4 regions of the Lysinibacillus sp. FW12 genome follow, and region 1 is predicted to be linked to each of the others. Evidence: riboswitches for the same ligand, from Rfam matches in the RefSeq annotation. Region 1 holds a riboswitch; each other region holds the start of a gene.

Region 1 (4,943 bases):
AAAGCAACTGATATCGATATTGTGTTAAAGCTTGTTGAACAAGACTAATTTCTTCTTCTTTAAAATTTGGGACTGCATATGTTCGTTCCACTAATTGAAAAGTACCATACTTTAAGTAAAACTCTGTCGCAGGAAGTGGAATATGGCTTACACCGTAATGTTTATATGCTTCGAAAACTTCCTTTATCGTATAGCTCTCCTCTTCAGCAACAACATGCTCTTGAAATGCTGTATGACCAAAGACTTGCTGCCATTTTCTTTCAACCGATGCAAGGAGGTGTTGGATGGATGAATTATTGACAAAAACATGCCCTTCATTTAGCTCATAAATTAGATAGGATGCAATGTTTTGTGCACTATAGATATTACCCATTTCAAACACTCCTTTATCATCAGTTTTTGGGAAGAGCAGTTACTGGCTAAGTAACTACTCTCCCACATCTATTCAAAAGTGGGGGAGCACTTATGAAAACATTACCTTTATAACAAGAATTTCGTACCCTTAACTTATTCCCTAGTATATAACAAGGATTTAACTAAGTCAATAATACATATAAAAATACTTGGTATTATTTTTCAAAAGGTTCTGATAATCAACAGAGACTTTACTCGACTGATGTAGTAACGTTAGAAGTATTACCAAATGAGGCAAATCGAATGAGAAAATACGTAAACGCTACAACATTCTCCCTTATGTTTTTACTTAAGCTTTTACTGTTTGTTCAGTTGCTGTTGCCTGCGTAATCGCTTGTTCTAGATCTGCAATAATGTCCTCTACTGCCTCTAAACCGATGGATAAGCGAATAAGCGATTCGGTTACTCCAGCTTGAACTAATTCATCTGCTGAGAGCTGTTGATGTGTAGTTGAGGCAGGATGAATAATTAATGACTTGGCATCTCCTACATTTGCTACATGTGAAAATAACTTCACGCTATCAATAAGCTTTCGTCCGGCTTCACGTCCACCTTTAATGCCAAATGTGAGCACTGAACCGAAGCCATTTCTTAAATATTTTTTCGCTAAATCATGTGTTGGGAAATCTTCTAAGCCATTATAATTTACATACTCCACAGATGGGTGGTTCTGTAAATATTCAGCCACTGCCAATGCATTTTCATTGTGTTTAGGGATACGCAAATGAAGCGTTTCTAAACCTTGTAACAAATTAAAGGCTGCGTCTGCGCTCAATGTTGGACCAAAATCACGTAATAGCTGTACGCGTAGCTTCGTAGCAAAAGCTGCTGAAGCCGTATCAATGCCGTAGCGTAAGCCATGGTAAGAAGCATCTGGCTCAGTAAAACCAGGAAAACGTCCGCTAGTCCAATCAAACTTACCAGCATCTACCACTACTCCACCTAAAGTTGTACCATGACCACCTATCCATTTAGTGGCTGAATGAACAACAACATCTGCACCATATTCAATAGGTGTTGAGCCATACGGAGAAGCAAACGTACTATCAATAATTAATGGTAAGCCATTCTCATGTGCAATTTTAGCTACCGCTTCAATATCTAAAACCTTTAAGCTTGGATTACCATAAACTTCAGCAAAAATAGCTTTTGTTTTATCGGTAATTGCAGCCTTAAAATTGTCTGGGTTTGTTTCATCTACAAAAATTGTATTAATACCGTAGTTTGGTAGTGTGTTAGCAAATAAATTATAAGTACCGCCATATAAAGAACTAGCTGCTACAATTTCATCACCAGCTCCAGCTAGGTTTAAAATGGAAAATGCGATAGCCGCTGCACCAGATGAAAGTGCTACTGCTGCTGTTCCACCTTCCAATAAAGCCACACGTTTTTCAAAAACATCAACAGTTGGATTTGTAATGCGTGTGTAAATGTTCCCTGCTTCTTCTAAGGCAAAAAGACGTTGCGCATGAGCAGTGTCTTTAAAAACGAATGCCGTTGAGCGATAGATGGGAACAGTTCGAGATCCTGTCACTGGGTCTGGTTCTTGACCACCATGTAACAACAATGTTTCTGGTTTAAAATTTGTCATTGTGTACCTCCAAATGGTTATTTTTTTACGATGGCACCGGAGATGAGGAGGATTTTTCTGTAGAAAACAAAAACCCTCTTCAGCTAAGAAGAGGGTTGCGGTTGCAAGTTTTCCTCCCCTTATCTGCCAGATCCAAGTAAGAATCTGTAGGAATTAGCACCTTAGTAAGTTCATCACTTACTGGTTGCCGGGCATCATAGGGCCTATCCCTCCGCCGCTCTTGATAAGAGTATGAGATTCAATTTCCATCGTTGTTACACAGTATAAACATAGAGTTTTTTTCTGTCAACATGTAAATTTTATTTTTTCCGAAACTTCTGTCTGCTCTTTTACGTACTATGAACGCATACACTATTTTAGAAAAAATTTTGAAGGGAGTATTTTTATGGTAAAAGCCGTGATTATTTTTCTCTTAGTTGGATATTTAATTGGCTGTATTCACGGCTCTAAAGTGGCACAATTTTTATCTGGGGTTGATTTAAAAAAAGCTGGCCATGGTAATGCTGGTGCATCCAATGCTACACTTTCCCTAGGTTGGAAATATGGCGTTTTAGTAGCTCTCATCGATATTGGTAAAGGTGTTGTAGCCATTATCGGCGCACACATTTATTTAGCAGATGCTATACATTTAACCGAAGGACAAATATGGCTTTTAACTTACATGATGGCTGCAGGGGTTATTTTAGGTCATAATTTCCCATTTTATATGGGCTTTAATGGTGGAAAAGGTACTGCTTCCATTATTGGCATTTTACTTGCTGTTGATTGGAAAATAGGTTTATTTGCACTTATTCTATTTGTCATTTTATCTTTGGCAACAAACTATTTAATTGTTGGAGTACTTGAGTTTTATCTCGTTTTTTGTACAGCAACTTATTTATGGATTCCTGGAATCGGTCCTACTGTTATTGCTGTCCTTCTATTTGGCATAGCGATTATTTTGCACATTGAAAATATTAAACGATTAGTAAATGGCACAGAGCCAAAAGTCACATCTGCATTTAAGAAAAAGAAATAAAGTTTTACATTTACAAACTATTTAAATATAACTACAAATCCCTCTTTATTCGATTTTGACAACAAAGCGTGCTATGCTCATGATATAGATAAGACACAAAGGAGAGAATATTTAAATGGTTAAAGAATTATTACGCAACCATTCCTCGGTTCGTATTTATGATGGCAATCCGATTTCAAGAGAAATCATCGAGGATTTAATTGCAACAGCACAAATGGCTGCCACATCACATTTTGTCCAAGCCTATAGTGTAATATGGGTAACAGATGCAGACAAAAAGGAGAAATTAGGATTACTCTCTGGTAACCCTCGTCAATATGAAACTTCTGGTGGTGCTTTTGTCTTTTGCGTTGACTTCAAGCGTCTTCAAATGGCTGGAAAACTAGAAGGTGTAGACATAGTTGCAGATTCTGCTGAAAATGTTCTAGTGGGTGTAGCTGATGTATCGTTGTTTGCACAGAACTTTGTGATCGCAGCAGAATCAATGGGGTATGGAATTTGCTATATTGGAGGGGTACGTAACAATCCTTCCGAAATAAGTGAATTATTTAATCTACCTGATCACGTTTTTCCTTTATTCGGCCTAACAATTGGCGTACCAGCACGACGCAATGAAGTCAAACCACGCTTACCTGTGTCTGCCGTATTACATGAAAACGGATACAATGTAGACAAGTATGATGAGCTTTTACCAGCTTATAATGAGACAATGGAGATGTATTATAATAACCGATCCTCAAATAGAAAAATTGATAATTGGACAAAACAAATGGCTGATTTTTTAGTCGAACAACGTCGTCCTCATATCAAAGAGTTTTTAGCTACAAAAGGATTTAATTGGAAGTAATTAACTGATTACGCTCAGTGTAATTTACTATGAACTACCAAGAGACCTAATATTTATATTCAGTATCATAACGACTTATTGATTTTGTTTACTACTGCTAGTAAATGCAGCATGATTGTTTGAAGCTGGGGGAACGGAAATAAAATCCCTCCTGCCAACGTTCTTTTTATACTAGTGATTTTTTCAATAACATAATGGGGTTACTATCGTATGATAATAACCCCATTTTTTTCATAATGTCATCACTTTTCTATATTAAATCTAGTAATTTTGTCTCGATATATAGAGTAAAGACTGCTTCAAATTAAACGAAAAGACTCTTCCCATTTCCAGCTATTCCATTCATATTAATAAATGAACCCTATTGAAGAAAGGAGTTTTACTAACAATGTCTCATATCAATAAACATCTTGCTCATACCTTAGAACAACAGCATAAGAGAAGTGTAAGAGGTTTATTTTTAAAAATAGAAGAATTAAATAATGCGTGCACCGAGCTAAGAAAGCGGTTAGAGCCACGTGTTAATTTGACACTGTATAAAAATGCTATTGATTATGTTAATCAATTTGTTTCCCACACCTCTATTCTAAATTTGAAGTTTATTACAAATACCCAAAATCTAGAGGTGGCTGTCTTACATGCACTTCTATTATCCTATATTTTAGAAAATGAAGATGATCATTCTTTTGAATATGAAGATAGATTGCTACAAGACTATGTACAACAAATTTTTACTTTAAATGACCATGCAAGGACACTTTTTATGAACCATAGAGGCAAAATGCTTACCTCCATTCAAAAACAATCGACATAACAAAAGACGATCTTCGTTATCCTAAGATCGTCTTTTGTTTTTTTATTGTAACCCTTTAATGATGAGGGATCGAACTGGTAAGAACTGTTCCCCTGTATCACCATACGTGATAATTACCTCATCACCTTCTTGTAAATAAATGGCTAGGGGTTCTGTTTCAGCACTGACTAAATAATTTTCACCATTGTTTAATAAGAAAGAAACTGTCGTAAAATCTCCTAAACGTTCCTTGTACACACGTAATACTTTCCCACTAGCT
Region 2 (4,943 bases), 1.3 Mb from region 1:
AAGATGTATTTGTACATTTTACGGGCATCCAGGAGGAAGGCTTCCGTACACTTGAAGAAGGTCAAAAGGTATCATTTGATGTGGTAGAGGGTAATCGTGGACCTCAAGCATCAAATGTTGTGAAATTATAACGGTAATGGACTATTAGCTTAGTTCCAAATGGACAGCGGAGCAGGAATGAAATATTCCTTCATCCGCTTTTTTTATTACCAATGGTGGCCCTTTGCAAATTTGATACTAAGTATGTGAAGCATATAGCATGACAAAAGGGAATTACACTTGAAATAATTTCAAAAAAGCTATAAGAAAACTGCGGAACGAAGGGCGGCACTCCTGCGGGAAAAGCGGAAAAGTCGAGATCCTGGACTGAGCGAAGCGAGGGAAGCAGCTCGACCTCACCCGCGGAAAGCGTCCGTCCATTGTGGAAATCAATAGCTTAGCTTTATTTCATTGTAAAAGAAAAAAGACTGTAGGCAAACTCAAAATTCATCGAGTTTGTCTACAGTCTGAATCCATTTCAGCATATGAAGTGGATATTGTAATTATCGATTAATCCAATAAAAAGCGCCAGGACATACTAATGTTTCCTTTGTTCGATGAGGATCTTTTAATGTCACACCAAATGGCCCTTCTTTTATATGACCAAGTGTCATAGCTACTGCAACCTCTTCCTCATAAAAATCCAATCGGATATTCGGGAGCTGTAACGAGATGAACTGCTCATGTTGCACAGGCTCTGGTAGCTGCAATACCTCCTGCCATAAACGAACTGTTCTTCGTATATCCTTGACATACAATTGGATTGATTCCATTGTAATCGCTTGTTTTGTATCAATAGCACCGCTTGTCACTAATTGTGACAGACGTTCCTCATCTTCCTCTGCCCATTCAATTAAAAATGGAAAATCAATGAGAAGATCTGGTTTGCCAAAATGGAGAAGCTTCCACTTCACAACAGTGCCATCCGGTCTTGTTCGACTGCAAGCATCCGGCCCATATACATCATAACCTAATGCTCGTAAGCGTTGACCCTCTTCCTCAATTTTTTTGGTACGCAAGGCTATTCGTGAAAATCCTTGGCGCTCTTGATCACGTTTAAACGTATAATGTAAGGAATATGGGTATTGTGCCGCCTGCTCAAATAAATCACGATCATAGATAGCAATTTGTTCAATATAGCTTAAGCCAAAGTAGCTTAACGTATTATAAGTCCCCCACATCGTGTGCTGCCCACCATTCACTGTGTGGACATTTCGTTTATTGAAGAAAACCTTTATATTTTCTGGTGATTCCACTTGGTGAACCAGGTGATCAAAATATAAAGTCATGGCAATTCCCCTTTCTTTCCCCATTACCTTTACCTGTATGTTTAATTGGTTTAAAATTTACTCAAGAAAAGGAGTTACTAGTAGGATATGAAAAAAAAGTTCATTTTACCTACTTACTCCGTGAACTAATTTATATTAATAAAGAGGTGATATTTGAATGACAGATCAAGTAGCTGCTTTTAAATTGGCATTAGGTAATTACCCTACAGGCGTTACAGTTGTCACAACAAGTCATGAAACAAAACCTATAGGCTTAACCGTCAATTCCTTTGCATCTGTTTCAATCGACCCGCTCCTTATTTTGTGGTCACTCGATAAAAATTCTCAGCTTCATTCTTATTTTACGAATGCTTCTCATTTCGCGGTCAATATTTTAGCAAGCGACCAAGAACATTTATGTACACTATTTGCCAGTAAAATCCCTGATCGTTTTGCACAGGCACAGTGGTCCACTTCATCTTTAGGTCTACCGATTTTACATGATACAGCAGCTATTTTACAATGTAAAACGTTTCAGCAAATAGATGCTGGCGACCATACCATTTTTATTGGGCATGTGCAAGACATTACAAACGGGCAAAAAGAACCGTTACTATACCATCGCCGTCATATTGGGCAAATACCAAAAAGCTTTTATAGTTAATTTTTTAGACAAAAAAAGGGCCACTTGTAAGCAAAGGAAATCCTTCATGCTTATTGGTGGCCTTTTGACATCGTTCAACTGAAATCAATGTTATTTTTTCTGCGGAAATCTCTGTTTTTCAAGCCTATTAATTTGCACAATAACACCATCTTGGATCGTAATATGCACTTCACCAAATTCAAGATTTTGAATTGCCTTGGCAATTGCCTCTAATTTTTTATCATCTACCTTTACTGATTGAGCCATACGATACACCCCTTCTTTTTCATTCTTGTTGTACAAAAGAGGCCAACGCATCAAACTGATTGATAGCCCCTCCTATCTCTCAGATACCATCTGTTGGATTTGGCACCTAACTTTTCGGTTGCCGAGGCTTCGTTGGGCCAAGTCCCTCCACCTCTCTTGATAAGAGTACTGCGTTTCTTGACAATAATTCTATAATTCTACTATACGAATGTCAATATAAAATATTAGAAAACCTAGCTGAATACTCTGTAATATCAATCTTCTACGTTTGTATGAGTCGATATGAATGTATTTTATGCCAAATCAGTAGTAAATAGATGACTACTCTCAAACTTTTTAATTGGACCATTTTCTCAAAATGAGTTCAATTGGACCACGTTGATGGATAGTCCTCCACCATATCGAAAAAAACACACAGCCTAAAAAATAACAACATGCATAGAGCATTGAAAAAACGACTGTTAGATTATTCGATAAATCGAAAACTTCTAACACAGTGATGCCAATAAAGACATGGCCAACATAGTGTGTTAAGGACAATTGACCCGTTTTAATGATTGCTTCTATTACTTTATTTTTGAAAGTTTCTACAAAATACATACAACCTACTATTATCACAATAGCCGAAGCCGAATTTGATAGAACATACATTATATTTGGTGGAATTGGTCCTGTATCAAATAAATACAACGCACTATCATGATCTAAGAAATATTTTGTCGAGAAGTGAATAATCACCTTTGAAAAAATTTCTATAATCACTCCTAACAAGATACCTACCGTAACTAATTTCTTTCTTAATGCCCTATTGGTTAAATCTAAGGTACCTACAATCATCCCAATGAGAAAAAAAGATATCCATGGAAAAACGGGATGGTAGCCATTAAACAGTAAATTTCTCATAAAACCTTCTACCGTCCAAAAATCTATATACTCTAATAAAATATATTTTGGATGCCACCCAACTAGATAATTGAATTGGATTTGTAGCCATTGGGAAACGATTATCACCGCACTAATTGTAAAAAGCATGGTTTTCTTTGAAGTTGCTATCAACAAAGCTGCAAGAAACATATAAACACCGTAATAATGTAAAATATCTCCCGTCCATCCGACCACATATAAAACCATCCCAACAACAAACAAAAAAAGAGCTCGCTTCCATAAAGTTAACTTACTTTGGCGAATAAGAATTGGGTCCTTTGCTTCCCTTGCTTTCCGCGTCATCAGCGCAGTCCCTATTCCTGCTAGAATGACAAATAGTGCAGAGGCGCGCCCCTCAAAAAGACTTTGCAATTGAATGAGCCATTGTGAACCATTGGCAGTTGAACCTGAAATAACGCCAAAGTTTACAATAAACATACCTAACATTGCTAATGCTCTTGCAAAATCTAAGCCCTCAATACGACGATGACCAAGTTGCTTATTCATCTTTTCCCCCTTGAATGACGCTATGTACTGCCTCCCTCCAAATAGCCTTATAGTTCAATTGACTACCAGTTAACATAAAATTGCCAATATTATCATAGAGCATGGCTAACATATGGGCTTTCGCTTCTATGTTGGCACTTTCATCTAGCACTTCTAGTTGCACTGCGTATTGTAAAATATCATAAAATCTTGCTAAATAATCTGATTGAAGCACTAATAACTGTTGCATGTAGTGGTCGTCGCGAGCGGCTAATAACAAATACTGACTAAATATTTTATTAAAATAAGGATCTTTGTCCTGTTCATCAATTGACTTATAGCCAATCTTCAGTAATTTCTCAATGAAATTGCTTGGAGATAGCTCCTTGTAATCAACAACGATATCATATTGAATTTCTTTATAAAGTTCCTCAAACAAAAAAGAAATTAATTGATCCTTTGATTGAAAATAGTAATAAATAGCTGGTTTTGATATGCCGACCTCTGCTGCAATCATAGCTAAGCTCGTTTTCTCAAATCCTTTTTCTGCAAACATCACATAGGCAACTTCTAAAATTTTTTGAAAGGTTTGTTCTCTATTTCCCATAAGGGCCTCCTTTTTTACCGACCGTTAAGTAAATAATATACGAAGATCCAATTTTTCACAACAAAAAAACTGTGCAGAAGTAAACCCTCTCCACAGTTCTCCTTTTAATCCCCCTGTAAACAGTCCATTAGAGCTTGAGCTGTCTGTTGCTTACCCATCACCTTGATCGGCTGCCCTTCAGCAGGCACAATCCAATGAGGCTCGTCCCCACCATATAAAGATTGTGAGCTGTTAGCTACCATAAATTGTGCATTGGCTGTTTCCATGCGTAGTTTTGCACGAGCAAGCAAAAATTCCTCATCATTCGTCGCTTCCAGCTTAAAGCCTACTAACGTTACATTTGGTTGCCAGCCTTTGATTTGACCTAAAACTTTTGGTGCCTTTTTAAAATGAATAACCGGTGGTTCGTCAGAAGGCATTTTGCCCGCTTCCTCCATTAAATTCCCTGATTGATCATACACTTTGTCTATGACCCAATCGGAGCCAGCAGCAGCCATAATGACGATATCGACTTGTTGTTGTTGGACAGCATGACGAACTTTTTCTCCTAAATCCTCAATGCCTTCAAATTTAACCAATGTCATTTTATCTTCGTTTTCTGGGAGCTGAGCAAAGTAACCATGCATGTATATGACAGACGCACCAGCAGCCAGTGCTGCCTCTGCTAAATAACAGCCCATTGTCCCCTTCGATAAATTCGTGTGCCCTC
Region 3 (4,943 bases), 910 kb from region 1:
TGTAAATTTATCCACCGCTTGGCGAGCAATTTCAACTGCACGTTTATTAATCTCTTCCGCTTTTGCACCCAGATCGTATTCATTTAACACAAGAGGAGTTCCACCAAATGTATTCGTACAAATGATATCTGCGCCAGCCTCTAAATATTTAAGATGAATTTTCTCTATAACATCAGGTCTAGTAAGCACAAGATTTTCATTACACCCATCGAGCTCCTCTCCACCAAAATCATCTGCCGATAAGTTTTCATTTTGTAGCATTGTTCCCATTGCGCCATCAAGAATTAAAATACGTTTCTCTAATTGCTCTTCAATCAAGTGCTTAGCCATGTATACTTACTCCTTTTTTTTGTTCATCCAATTGCTCAATATATTTCATCAACTCTAGTGTCACATCATAGCGTAAAAAAGGTGTAATAAGGTAAATACCATTAAAATATTGCGCAGCCACCTCTACTAATTCCCTTGCAATGGCAATACCCTCAGCTGTTGCACGTTCTTTATCTTCACCACAAGCCTTCATTCTTGCTAAGGCATCTTCTGATAATTTGATGCCAGGCACCTCGTGGTGTAAAAACTCTGCACTTTTATAACTCGTAACGGGCATAATCCCAATATATATCGGTGCTTGTAGATGCTTTGTTGCCTCGTAAATTTCCACAATTTTTTCCTTCGTATACACGGGCTGTGAAATAAAATAATCTGCACCATGTTCGATTTTCTTTTCTAAACGTGCCACAGCACGGTCTAACACACGAACGTTTGGATTAAATGCAGCAGCCACTGAAAAATTTGCTTTTTTTCGAAGGGGTTTACCAGAGAAAGAGACCCCTTCATTTAACTGCTTAATTAATTGGATTAGCTCCATCGAGGATACATCATAAACGCTTGTCGCACCTGGGAAGTCCCCAACTTTTGTTGGATCACCCGTAACAGCTAAGACATCATGAATTCCTAAAGCATTTAATCCCATTAAATGTGATTGCAGACCGATTAAATTACGATCTCGACATGTAATATGTGTTAGAGGACGTACGCCATGTGTATTCTTCAACAATGCTCCCATTGCAATATTGCTAATACGAGGAGAGGCTAGAGAATTGTCTGCCATCATGACTACATCTGCGCCAGCATCATACAATTGTTTTGCTCCTACAAGGAATCCATCAATTTCTAAATGTCTAGGTGTATCCAGTTCTACAATGACAGATCGTTCACGTTTTACTTTTTCATGAAGAGGCTCATACTTAGGAGGCTCTGCTTCTCGAACGATCTCAATCTTTTCAGGTTTCGCATGCTTTTCATGAACGGGTGATAACTCCTCTAAATATTTTTTTGCTGCCGCTATATGCTTTGGTGTCGTACCACAGCAGCCCCCAATCAAGCGTACCCCTTGATCACGTAGTTCTACTGCTGCTCGACCAAAATAATCAGCCTCCGATTCATAAACGACACGCCCATCTTCTAAGTCAAGAAGTGAAGCGTTCGGATAAGCTGACATAAATGCCTTTTCAGGAAGTTCTACGCCTTCAAATGCTTGTATTGTATGATGTGGGCCTAGCCGGCAATTGACACCAACGATATCTGCACCAAGTGTTTCTAGCTCATGCAAAGCATTATTTAAAGACATTCCATTTTGTAAAACACCAGGCTCATGCATAGATACTTGTGCAATAATTGGTAACATTGTTTTTGCACGTAACATTTTTAATGTTGCAGTTAATTCTTCAAAATCATAATAGGTTTCAAGTAAGAGGCCATCTGGATTTCCTGCAAGTAAAACACTTGCTTGTTCCTCTACAGTCGCTAATATTTCCTCTAGTGTTGCATCACTTTTTCGGATACCACGAATACCTCCTATTGTCCCTAAAACAAATTGACCTCCATCTGCAGCTGCTCGCTTAGCAATTGTAATAGCTGCTTCATTAAATTGTTGAACGCGTGATTCTAATCCATAGCGAGCTAATTTGATGGCATTTGCACCGTACGTATTCGTTTGAATGATGTCAGCACCAGCCGCAATATATTCTCTATGAATCTTTTCAATTAACTCTGGTCTCTGCACATTCATTTCCTCATGGCAATATTCCAATCCATAGCCATAAAGAACTGTGCCTATTGCACCATCCGCCGTCAATACATGCGTGTTTAACTTCTCAAGCAATCCCATAAAACTAGCCTCTCTTCCTATGTCTCTGTATAATAAAAAGCCTTCTTTCATAAAAAAGAAGGCTTTAACGATTCAGCATTGTTGTTCCTTCTCATCTTCGACTCAACGGTCTTCTGGATTTAGCACCTGACAATAAGTTGGTTGCTGAAGCTTCAATGGGCCAGTCCCTCTGCTTCTCTTGATAAGAATTAAGTATGAATTTTTTAAATAATTAAAAGAATCATATCGTTTACTGACGAATGAGTCAAGAGTATTTCACGTAACAAAGTAATTTTTAACTTAAAATCTTAGAAACTGGATAGTTCCTCTGCAAGCTCCTCACCAATTTTTTTCCCATTTTGAATGCAAGCTCCGATACCTACACCAAAATATGAACAGCCTGCTATAGCTAAATTTGGATAGTTTTTGTTCAGTTCCTGAAGCAACCCTTGTAACGCTTCTCTGTGAGCTAAGTCGTATTTAGGCATTTGATCAATCCATTTTGTTACATTTACTACGGTTGGATCCTCTTCTATTCCCAAGCTCTTTCGAACATCCTCTAAAGCAACGGTTACCAATTCTTCATCAGTCATGGTACGTAGTTGTTCATACGCTGGGTTAATACTCTTATAGAAGAGTCGTACAAGTAATTTATTGTCTCTCGATGTATGCTTCCATTTACGACTTGTCCAAGTTGCTGCATTACAAGTAACGTTAGAATTATGAGAGACAATATAGCCCGTTCCATCTGCTGGCAATTTCGCGTCTGGTACATCGAAGCCTAAGTATATGGTAATGGCTGACGCAGTAGTAAATTGATTAAAATAACGGTTTAATGATTCATCCTTCATGAGGCTTTGAACAGCTTCATTCGGTAGTGCAAGCACAACATAATCTGCTCCGATATTTTCACCATTTGCTAATGAAATTGTATAGCGGTCTTCCTGTTTTTGAACATGTAAAGTAGCGACACCCTTGATAATTTCAACATTGGTTAATGTTTGCTCAAGTCGATCGATTAAAGAAGTTAAACCATTTTTAAATGATATAAATTTTTTATTGGCAGCTTTAACAAATTGCTCACGGTTCGCATCAAAACCTTTAATGATACTTCCATAATCATTCTTATAATCAATTAAATACGGTAAAGTAGAAGCAATTGAAAGCTGATGTAAATCACCTGAATACACACCTGCTAGAACTGGTGCAATTTGGTTTTTTACTAGTTCCTCTCCTAAATAGTAGGTTAAGAACTCGCCAATTGAACTTTCCTTTGTAAAGCCTTTGTTTGGTAATGTCAAATCCTTTAATGCTTCCTGCTTTCCTTGCTCTGATATTAATGTGCTTTCCTCTAAGGATGCCAAGCTCATTGGAATACCAAATGTAGAATCAGCTGGAATAGCATGTAGTTCATTATTTGTGTAAATATAAGAAATGCCGGTTTCGTTATAAACTAGATTATCTTCAAAATCAAGCTCCTGCACTAGCTCCATAACACCTTTATGGCGAGCGACAATAGAATCAGCACCTGTTTCCATAATAAATCCTTCTTCATATGCCGAATGTAACTTACCACCTAGATATGTATTTTTCTCTACAAGTACTAGACGAACATCTAGATTATTCTCCTTCACTTGACGTTGTAAGTAATGCATTGTGCATAATCCTGTAATTCCGCCACCTAATACAACAACTGTTTTCATATAAACCGCCCCTATTATTAGTTCTTTCTACAGTATAAACCTATTTTCATTGAAAATTGCATTCAACCCTTTACAAATTTAGCAAAAATAGAGCTATCCCTTTAGGAGATAGCTCTAGCCAACATATATATTAATAGGTACTATAGTGTTAATTACGCCTAATACATTGTAGTAAATACTAACCGTCTATACTTTTAAATTTTGCGCAAAGGTCGCTAATTTTTCTGCCGAATTCGTTACTTCTGTAAATGATGTCCCTAACTCACCTAATATACCTACGATTGCTTGTATTTTTGTTGCCATGCAATCATTTTGTTCTTTTGCTTCAGTCATGGCATCTAGTATACTCGTAAACTGGCCTTCTGTTTGCAACATATTTTCCTCACCAGACGCTACTTCTCCTTGAATATTCGTCAAAGAATACTCTAGTTTCTCAGTCCGTTCGCTTGTTTTTTTCAATAACAAAGCAACCGCTGTTACCGATTCTTTTGTTTGAATAGATAACTTTCGAACTTCGTCTGCTACTACACTAAATCCTTTTCCCGCCTCTCCAGCTCGAGCCGCTTCAATAGCTGCATTCAAAGCTAACAGATTAGTTTGATTCGCAATAGTAGTAACAACACTCATGATTGTCTCCATTTCTCTAGACATACCTGATAATTGTTCTATATTTTCTTCAATATCATAAAGTGAATGAATAATATTATGCATATTTTGTGATTGATTTTTTAAACGTTCCCGTCCTGCAAGTGCTTCATTTTCAGCTAAAGTCGATACATCAAGCGATTTTTTGGCCAATTTTTTAATCTCATCAGACTGCTTGCTGAGACAGCAAAAAGAATGATTGGTTTCCTGAGAGATTGTGGCAAGCTCTTCAGAAGAACGTACAATTTGTTGTTCAATTGCGACTCTCTCATGCTCCATGCTTTCTTTCATTTCTTCAACAGTATTTTCAAAAGCTTCTAAGACGAGCTGTTGCTCAAAGTTACAAATTTTCGATATAGCTCTTATTGTATTGAACTGATCATAAGGATACTCTATATTTTTTTCAACTAAATCAATAAATGAAATAGATAAATCTTGGAATGCGC
Region 4 (4,943 bases), 660 kb from region 1:
TTCCGCCATATCACCAAGTCGGAGGCTTAGTTCAGCATGTAAAAACTGAATTCTCTCTCCACCCTCCTGATTGGATGCAAAGGATTTACTATAAAAGTCTCTTGCTGCAAAAAGGTAGCGTTTTTCGGATTCTTCATCGTTTTTTAAACGATATAGCCAACCTATTTTTAATGCGAAATTCGCCATTAAGAGAGATTCTTCCATTGAAGCACGGGATACTAAATAAGCAAGCTTAAAACTGATTATGGCATCATCGATTGTACGTTCCTGGCAGATGTCTATGGGTTTTTGGAGCTCTTTAATGTATAGTTCATCAATGAGCTGCATGAACGGTCCATAAGTCCTTGTCATAGATTTGTGGTAGGCGTAGCCACAATGTGGGCATACAGCGACCTCATACAGCAAAGGATTTAGGCCATCATAAACAGGCATGAAATCTGTTTGTTCCTCGATGATTTTATATCGATTAGGGCGTACTTTATATGTTGTAAAATGCCTTTTGCAAAATTTGCAATCTACACTACTTTCGTAGTAATAAATGTTAAATGCCATAAGAATCAACTCCTTTGCCTGCTTTAGAAAATTATTTCTTTTGTTCTATCTATTCGTTAAAAAGTATCATTCAATATATTTAAATGATTATCTTTTATTTTAACAATTCTGTGTTCTTTGGTATACTTCTTTAGAATTATTAAAATAAAAATAATCATTACATTATTAATTAATTGTCACTAGAACTGTTCCTTTAATAGTATTTATCGGTGCTGTTAATGTAAGTTATATAGATGGTTGAAAGTTTGTCGAAATACGTACAAATATTTTATTAGTAATCGTTAAAGGGATTTTTTTTGTGTGGTTCAAAAGTATTGTTTTGGAGGATGATTCAAGTTGAACTATAAAATAGTGTTTTTTGATGTAGACGGCACACTCATCAATTATGAGGATGGCTGTGTAGAAGAAAGTACAAAGCAGGCAATTGATTTGTTAAAGAATAAGGGAATTCACCTTGTAGCAGCTACAGGAAGACCTTTATCCATGTGCCGTGAGTTGGAAGAGTTGGGGATAGAGACCTTTATTACGGCAAATGGTGCATATGTGAAACATCATGATCTTGTCCTACATAAAACGCCTATTGCTAAAGAGATTGTCCAAAATGTTGAGGCTTTTGCAATGGAACAACAGCATAGCTTAACATTTTTTACAGAGCAGCTAGCGATGAATAGCATACAAAGTCCAGCTGCTTTACATGCTATGCAGGAAACATTGTCTTTGGGAGATTTTCCGGTTATAAATGAAAAAATTACGAATGAGGAAGTTTTTCTCATGTGTCTATATACAGATGAACAGGGAGAAAAAAGATATGTTAGTCAATTTCCGAATATATTATGGCAGCGATGGCATCCTTATATTGTGAATGTACTACAGCAGGATGTTTCCAAGTCAATAGCTGTTCAAGCAGTACTAGATTATTTTAACATTGATTCTAAAAATGCCATTGCTTTTGGAGATGGGGATAATGATATGGATATGCTGGAGCTGGTAGGATTAGGAATTGCTATGGGAAATGGAAGCTTAGCTTTGAAAAACGTTGCTGATTTTGTTACAAAGAAATCTACCGAGGGCGGTATTGACTTTGCTTTGCGTCAGCTTCAAATAATTTAAAACAATCTTCAAGTTGCTTCTTCTGTTTTCCGCAGTTTGATTATAATGAAACCTGTATATTTTATAGTTAAAAAATTTTTAGGTGGGATAGTTTATGGCACATCACGTGCAATCTCTAATTGAACATTACGGGTATTTTGGCATTATCGTAATCCTAATTGGAGGTATAGTTGGATTGCCACTTCCTGATGAGGTTTTCTTAACATATGTAGGTTATAGTGTTTATCGGGAAAGCCTTGAACATATCCCTGCATTATTAAGTGCCATGATTGGCGCAGTTGGAGGTATTACTTTAAGCTACTATATTGGTTATCGATTTGGCTTACCATTACTACAAAAGTATGGGCCAAAAATTCATATAACTGAACAAAAAATTGATTTTACGAAAAAAATGTTTGCCAAAATTGGACCTATCTTATTGTTAATAGGCTATTTTATCCCTGGTGTCCGCCACATAACAGCGTATATTGCGGCTATTAATAATTATCCATATAAAAAGTTTGCGTTCTTTGCCTATACAGGAGCATTTATCTGGACATTCACATTTATAACGTTAGGGAAAATGCTTGGAGAGAAATGGCGGTTTGTTGGTTACTACTTATCCCATTATAGTATGTATCTCATCCTATTATTTGTTCTATTAATGTTCGTCGTTTACTTTATATTCAAAAAAAGAAATGTACAAAAATAAAAGTCGGTATCTCTATACCGACTTTTAAGTTATGGCAAAATAGCAAAGGAGCGAACAGGGAATCCAGATGCTTTTTCTGGTTTAGGTACAATATTAAAAATAATTGCACCTGTTGCAGGTAGCTTGTCTAAATTAGTCATTAACTCAATTTGATAAGTGTCTTGTTCGAGCACAAAGTATTCACCATCTAGTTTGCCATTTTTACGAAAATCAGCTGCTGAATCAGTATCGAATGTTTCGTGACCAATCGCACTAACTTTACGTTCCGTCAGTAAAAATTGTAAAGCCTCTAAGCCCCAACCTGGAATATGGTTATATCCTTCCGCATCTTTATTGCTGAATGTTTCCTTATCTGGCCAACGTTTACTCCAATCGGTACGTAGCGCTACAAAGGTACCTGCCTCAATTTTTCCGTGCTGTGCTTCAAACTCAAGTATATCTTGAACACTTAAAGAAAAATCATGATTGCTAGCAGCTTCTTCGGACTTATCAATGACAACAAGGGGAAGAACAAGCTCTTTTAAATCGAGCTCTTCAAGGTACCGTGTGTCTCGCACAAAATGAATGGGTGGGTCGATATGCGTACCATATTGACCAGGGAAAGTGAACTGTTGTGCAAAGAACCCATCATCGTGAGAGAATAATGTTTCAAATTTTGCATCTTCGAACATGAAAAAATGGGGTGAGTTAGGGCCGAATGTATGTGTTAAATCGACCCATTGTTTAGATTTTAATAATTGTAATGCTTGTAATAATTCATTAGACATCGTTTTCCCTGCTTTCTTAAAATAGTAGTAAAAAAAGAGCCCCCTATAGAAGAGGACTCCTGAATAAACAACGGTAGTTCATCTTCTCATCTTCAAGGCTTTGGAATTAGGCCAATTGGAATTAGCACCATACTGTTGAGCTGGTTGCTGAGACTTCATCGGGCCAATCCCTCCGTCTCTCTTGATAAGAAAAATATAAGAATTTTCAGAAATAATAATACAAACACTTTATCATAGTTTTCTATAGTTTACAAGTTCAATAGGGATACAAGGTTAGAGTTTTTTTCACCAATTTAAATTCAATATGACACCACAACAGCCATTATCAATTAGACGTATTCTAAAACTATCAGGTGTATAGTTCGTTTCGAATTTCATCGTAATACCTGTGGATGAAATTAATTTCTCCACTTCTGCTTTATTTGAAAGTTGTGCTGCATTCATTAAATCATGGGCAAATTGCTGGGAGCTTTCAATTTTATCCGTCAGTAATTGGGCTTGCTGCATAATTGCCTTTATCCGTGTAACCGATGATTTTAATTTATGTGTATCAACAGGTGGAAAGGGATTGTTGGTCAGCATTGCAAGATGTTGGGGAAAGGATCTTACAGCAAGGTGGTTGGCCATTGGTGGCGCTGAGTAATGATAGGGATGAACGAAATACGGATAAGGATTGTAATACAATGGAATTCCTCCTATCCTATAGCTGATATCTTATCTTATGTATTCAAGCGAATTTAGGTGTAACTCCATTCTTGTCTTACTTATAACACAAAAAGGAAGCCACAGGGAGCTTCCTTTTTATCAATATTGTATATATACCGATGTTTAAATTACTAAAATATCAAGTAAATGCTAGATAAACGGACTAACAATATTATCGTTTTTTATTATCGAAAAGCAACCATAATAATGTAACAATCGCTGCTAGCATAACCATTAGGAATCCATAAAGAGGCGTATGTGCTAATGATTGATGGCGAATAATAAAACCTCCAATATAGGATCCTAAAAATATACCAATGTTAAAAGCAGAAATGTTTAATGCTGAAGCCATAGAAATAGCTGACGGCACATATTTTTCAGACAGTAGAACAGCATATAACTGTAATCCTGGGACATTCATGAACATAAATAATCCCATTGTCAGTACCATGATTAATCCGATAATCGGTGATTCAAGAGTGAAGCCAATACCAAGTAACGCTAAGGCAAGTCCAACAAAAATTATAAAGATGGAACGTAGTGGATTTTGGTTAGCAAAATGGCCTCCTAATGTATTACCAATAGCAACGCAAATACCATAGACAACTAATATAATCACTACTGCATGTGGGGAATAGCCCATATATTGCTCTAAAATAGGAGAAACATACGTATAGACTACAAAGGCCCCACCATATCCAATTGCTGTAATGAAAAGGATTAATAACATGCGAATATTGCCTAATACTTTGCCAATATCACGTAAAGAAATAGGATTACCTTTTGATAATTGGTTAGGTACTAGTAAAGCATTACTAATTAAACCGATAATGCCTATAATGACGATAAAAATGAACGACATACGCCAGTCTGTTACTTGTCCAATAAATGTACCAAGTGGAACACCGGTCACAGTTGCTAGCGTTAAGCCTGTAAACATAAAGGCAATCGCGCTTGCTCGTTTATTTGGTTCAACTACATCAGCTGCTATAACAGAGGCGATCGACATAAACACACCATGAGCTAATGCTGAAATAATACGACCTATTATCAGTATAGAAAAAATTGGTGCGATAGCTGCAGTTAAATTCCCCGCTATAAAAATGGTCATAACAAGC

What was found. A riboswitch is a leader RNA that binds a small molecule or an ion and turns the genes downstream of it on or off. The one in region 1 is predicted to bind S-adenosylmethionine.
Region 2: it holds a riboswitch for S-adenosylmethionine, as region 1 does, so the genes downstream of both, SJW71_RS15715 (YezD family protein) here and SJW71_RS22185 (O-acetylhomoserine aminocarboxypropyltransferase/cysteine synthase family protein) in region 1, are expected to answer to the same signal.
Region 3: it holds a riboswitch for S-adenosylmethionine, as region 1 does, so the genes downstream of both, SJW71_RS03435 (bifunctional homocysteine S-methyltransferase/methylenetetrahydrofolate reductase) here and SJW71_RS22185 (O-acetylhomoserine aminocarboxypropyltransferase/cysteine synthase family protein) in region 1, are expected to answer to the same signal.
Region 4: it holds a riboswitch for S-adenosylmethionine, as region 1 does, so the genes downstream of both, SJW71_RS02145 (cyclase family protein) here and SJW71_RS22185 (O-acetylhomoserine aminocarboxypropyltransferase/cysteine synthase family protein) in region 1, are expected to answer to the same signal.

Annotation. Positions count from the first base shown of each region.
Region 1 is NZ_CP139094.1:4,344,918-4,349,860, forward strand. Features, by position in the region: gene SJW71_RS22180 (hypothetical protein) at 1-373, opposite strand, end outside; gene SJW71_RS22185 (O-acetylhomoserine aminocarboxypropyltransferase/cysteine synthase family protein) at 704-2,005, opposite strand; SAM riboswitch class I at 2,122-2,235, opposite strand; gene SJW71_RS22190 (glycerol-3-phosphate acyltransferase) at 2,391-3,023, shown strand; gene chrR (class II chromate reductase ChrR) at 3,139-3,870, shown strand; gene SJW71_RS22200 (hypothetical protein) at 4,259-4,684, shown strand; gene SJW71_RS22205 (hypothetical protein) at 4,727-4,943, opposite strand, start outside.
Region 2 is NZ_CP139094.1:3,008,462-3,013,404, forward strand. Features, by position in the region: gene SJW71_RS15700 (cold-shock protein) at 1-131, shown strand, start outside; gene SJW71_RS15705 (VOC family protein) at 543-1,328, opposite strand; gene SJW71_RS15710 (flavin reductase family protein) at 1,486-1,971, shown strand; gene SJW71_RS15715 (YezD family protein) at 2,062-2,217, opposite strand; SAM riboswitch class I at 2,287-2,383, opposite strand; gene SJW71_RS15720 (DUF418 domain-containing protein) at 2,554-3,648, opposite strand; gene SJW71_RS15725 (TetR/AcrR family transcriptional regulator) at 3,641-4,234, opposite strand; gene SJW71_RS15730 (phosphopantothenoylcysteine decarboxylase) at 4,339-4,943, opposite strand, start outside.
Region 3 is NZ_CP139094.1:657,681-662,623, reverse strand. Features, by position in the region: gene metH (methionine synthase) at 1-330, opposite strand, end outside; gene SJW71_RS03435 (bifunctional homocysteine S-methyltransferase/methylenetetrahydrofolate reductase) at 323-2,170, opposite strand; SAM riboswitch class I at 2,259-2,358, opposite strand; gene SJW71_RS03430 (protoporphyrinogen oxidase) at 2,458-3,852, opposite strand; gene SJW71_RS03425 (protoglobin domain-containing protein) at 4,039-4,943, opposite strand, start outside.
Region 4 is NZ_CP139094.1:406,056-410,998, forward strand. Features, by position in the region: gene SJW71_RS02130 (DUF2225 domain-containing protein) at 1-552, opposite strand, end outside; gene SJW71_RS02135 (Cof-type HAD-IIB family hydrolase) at 889-1,662, shown strand; gene SJW71_RS02140 (DedA family protein) at 1,757-2,353, shown strand; gene SJW71_RS02145 (cyclase family protein) at 2,383-3,120, opposite strand; SAM riboswitch class I at 3,204-3,311, opposite strand; gene SJW71_RS02150 (hypothetical protein) at 3,406-3,804, opposite strand; gene SJW71_RS02155 (MFS transporter) at 3,998-4,943, opposite strand, start outside.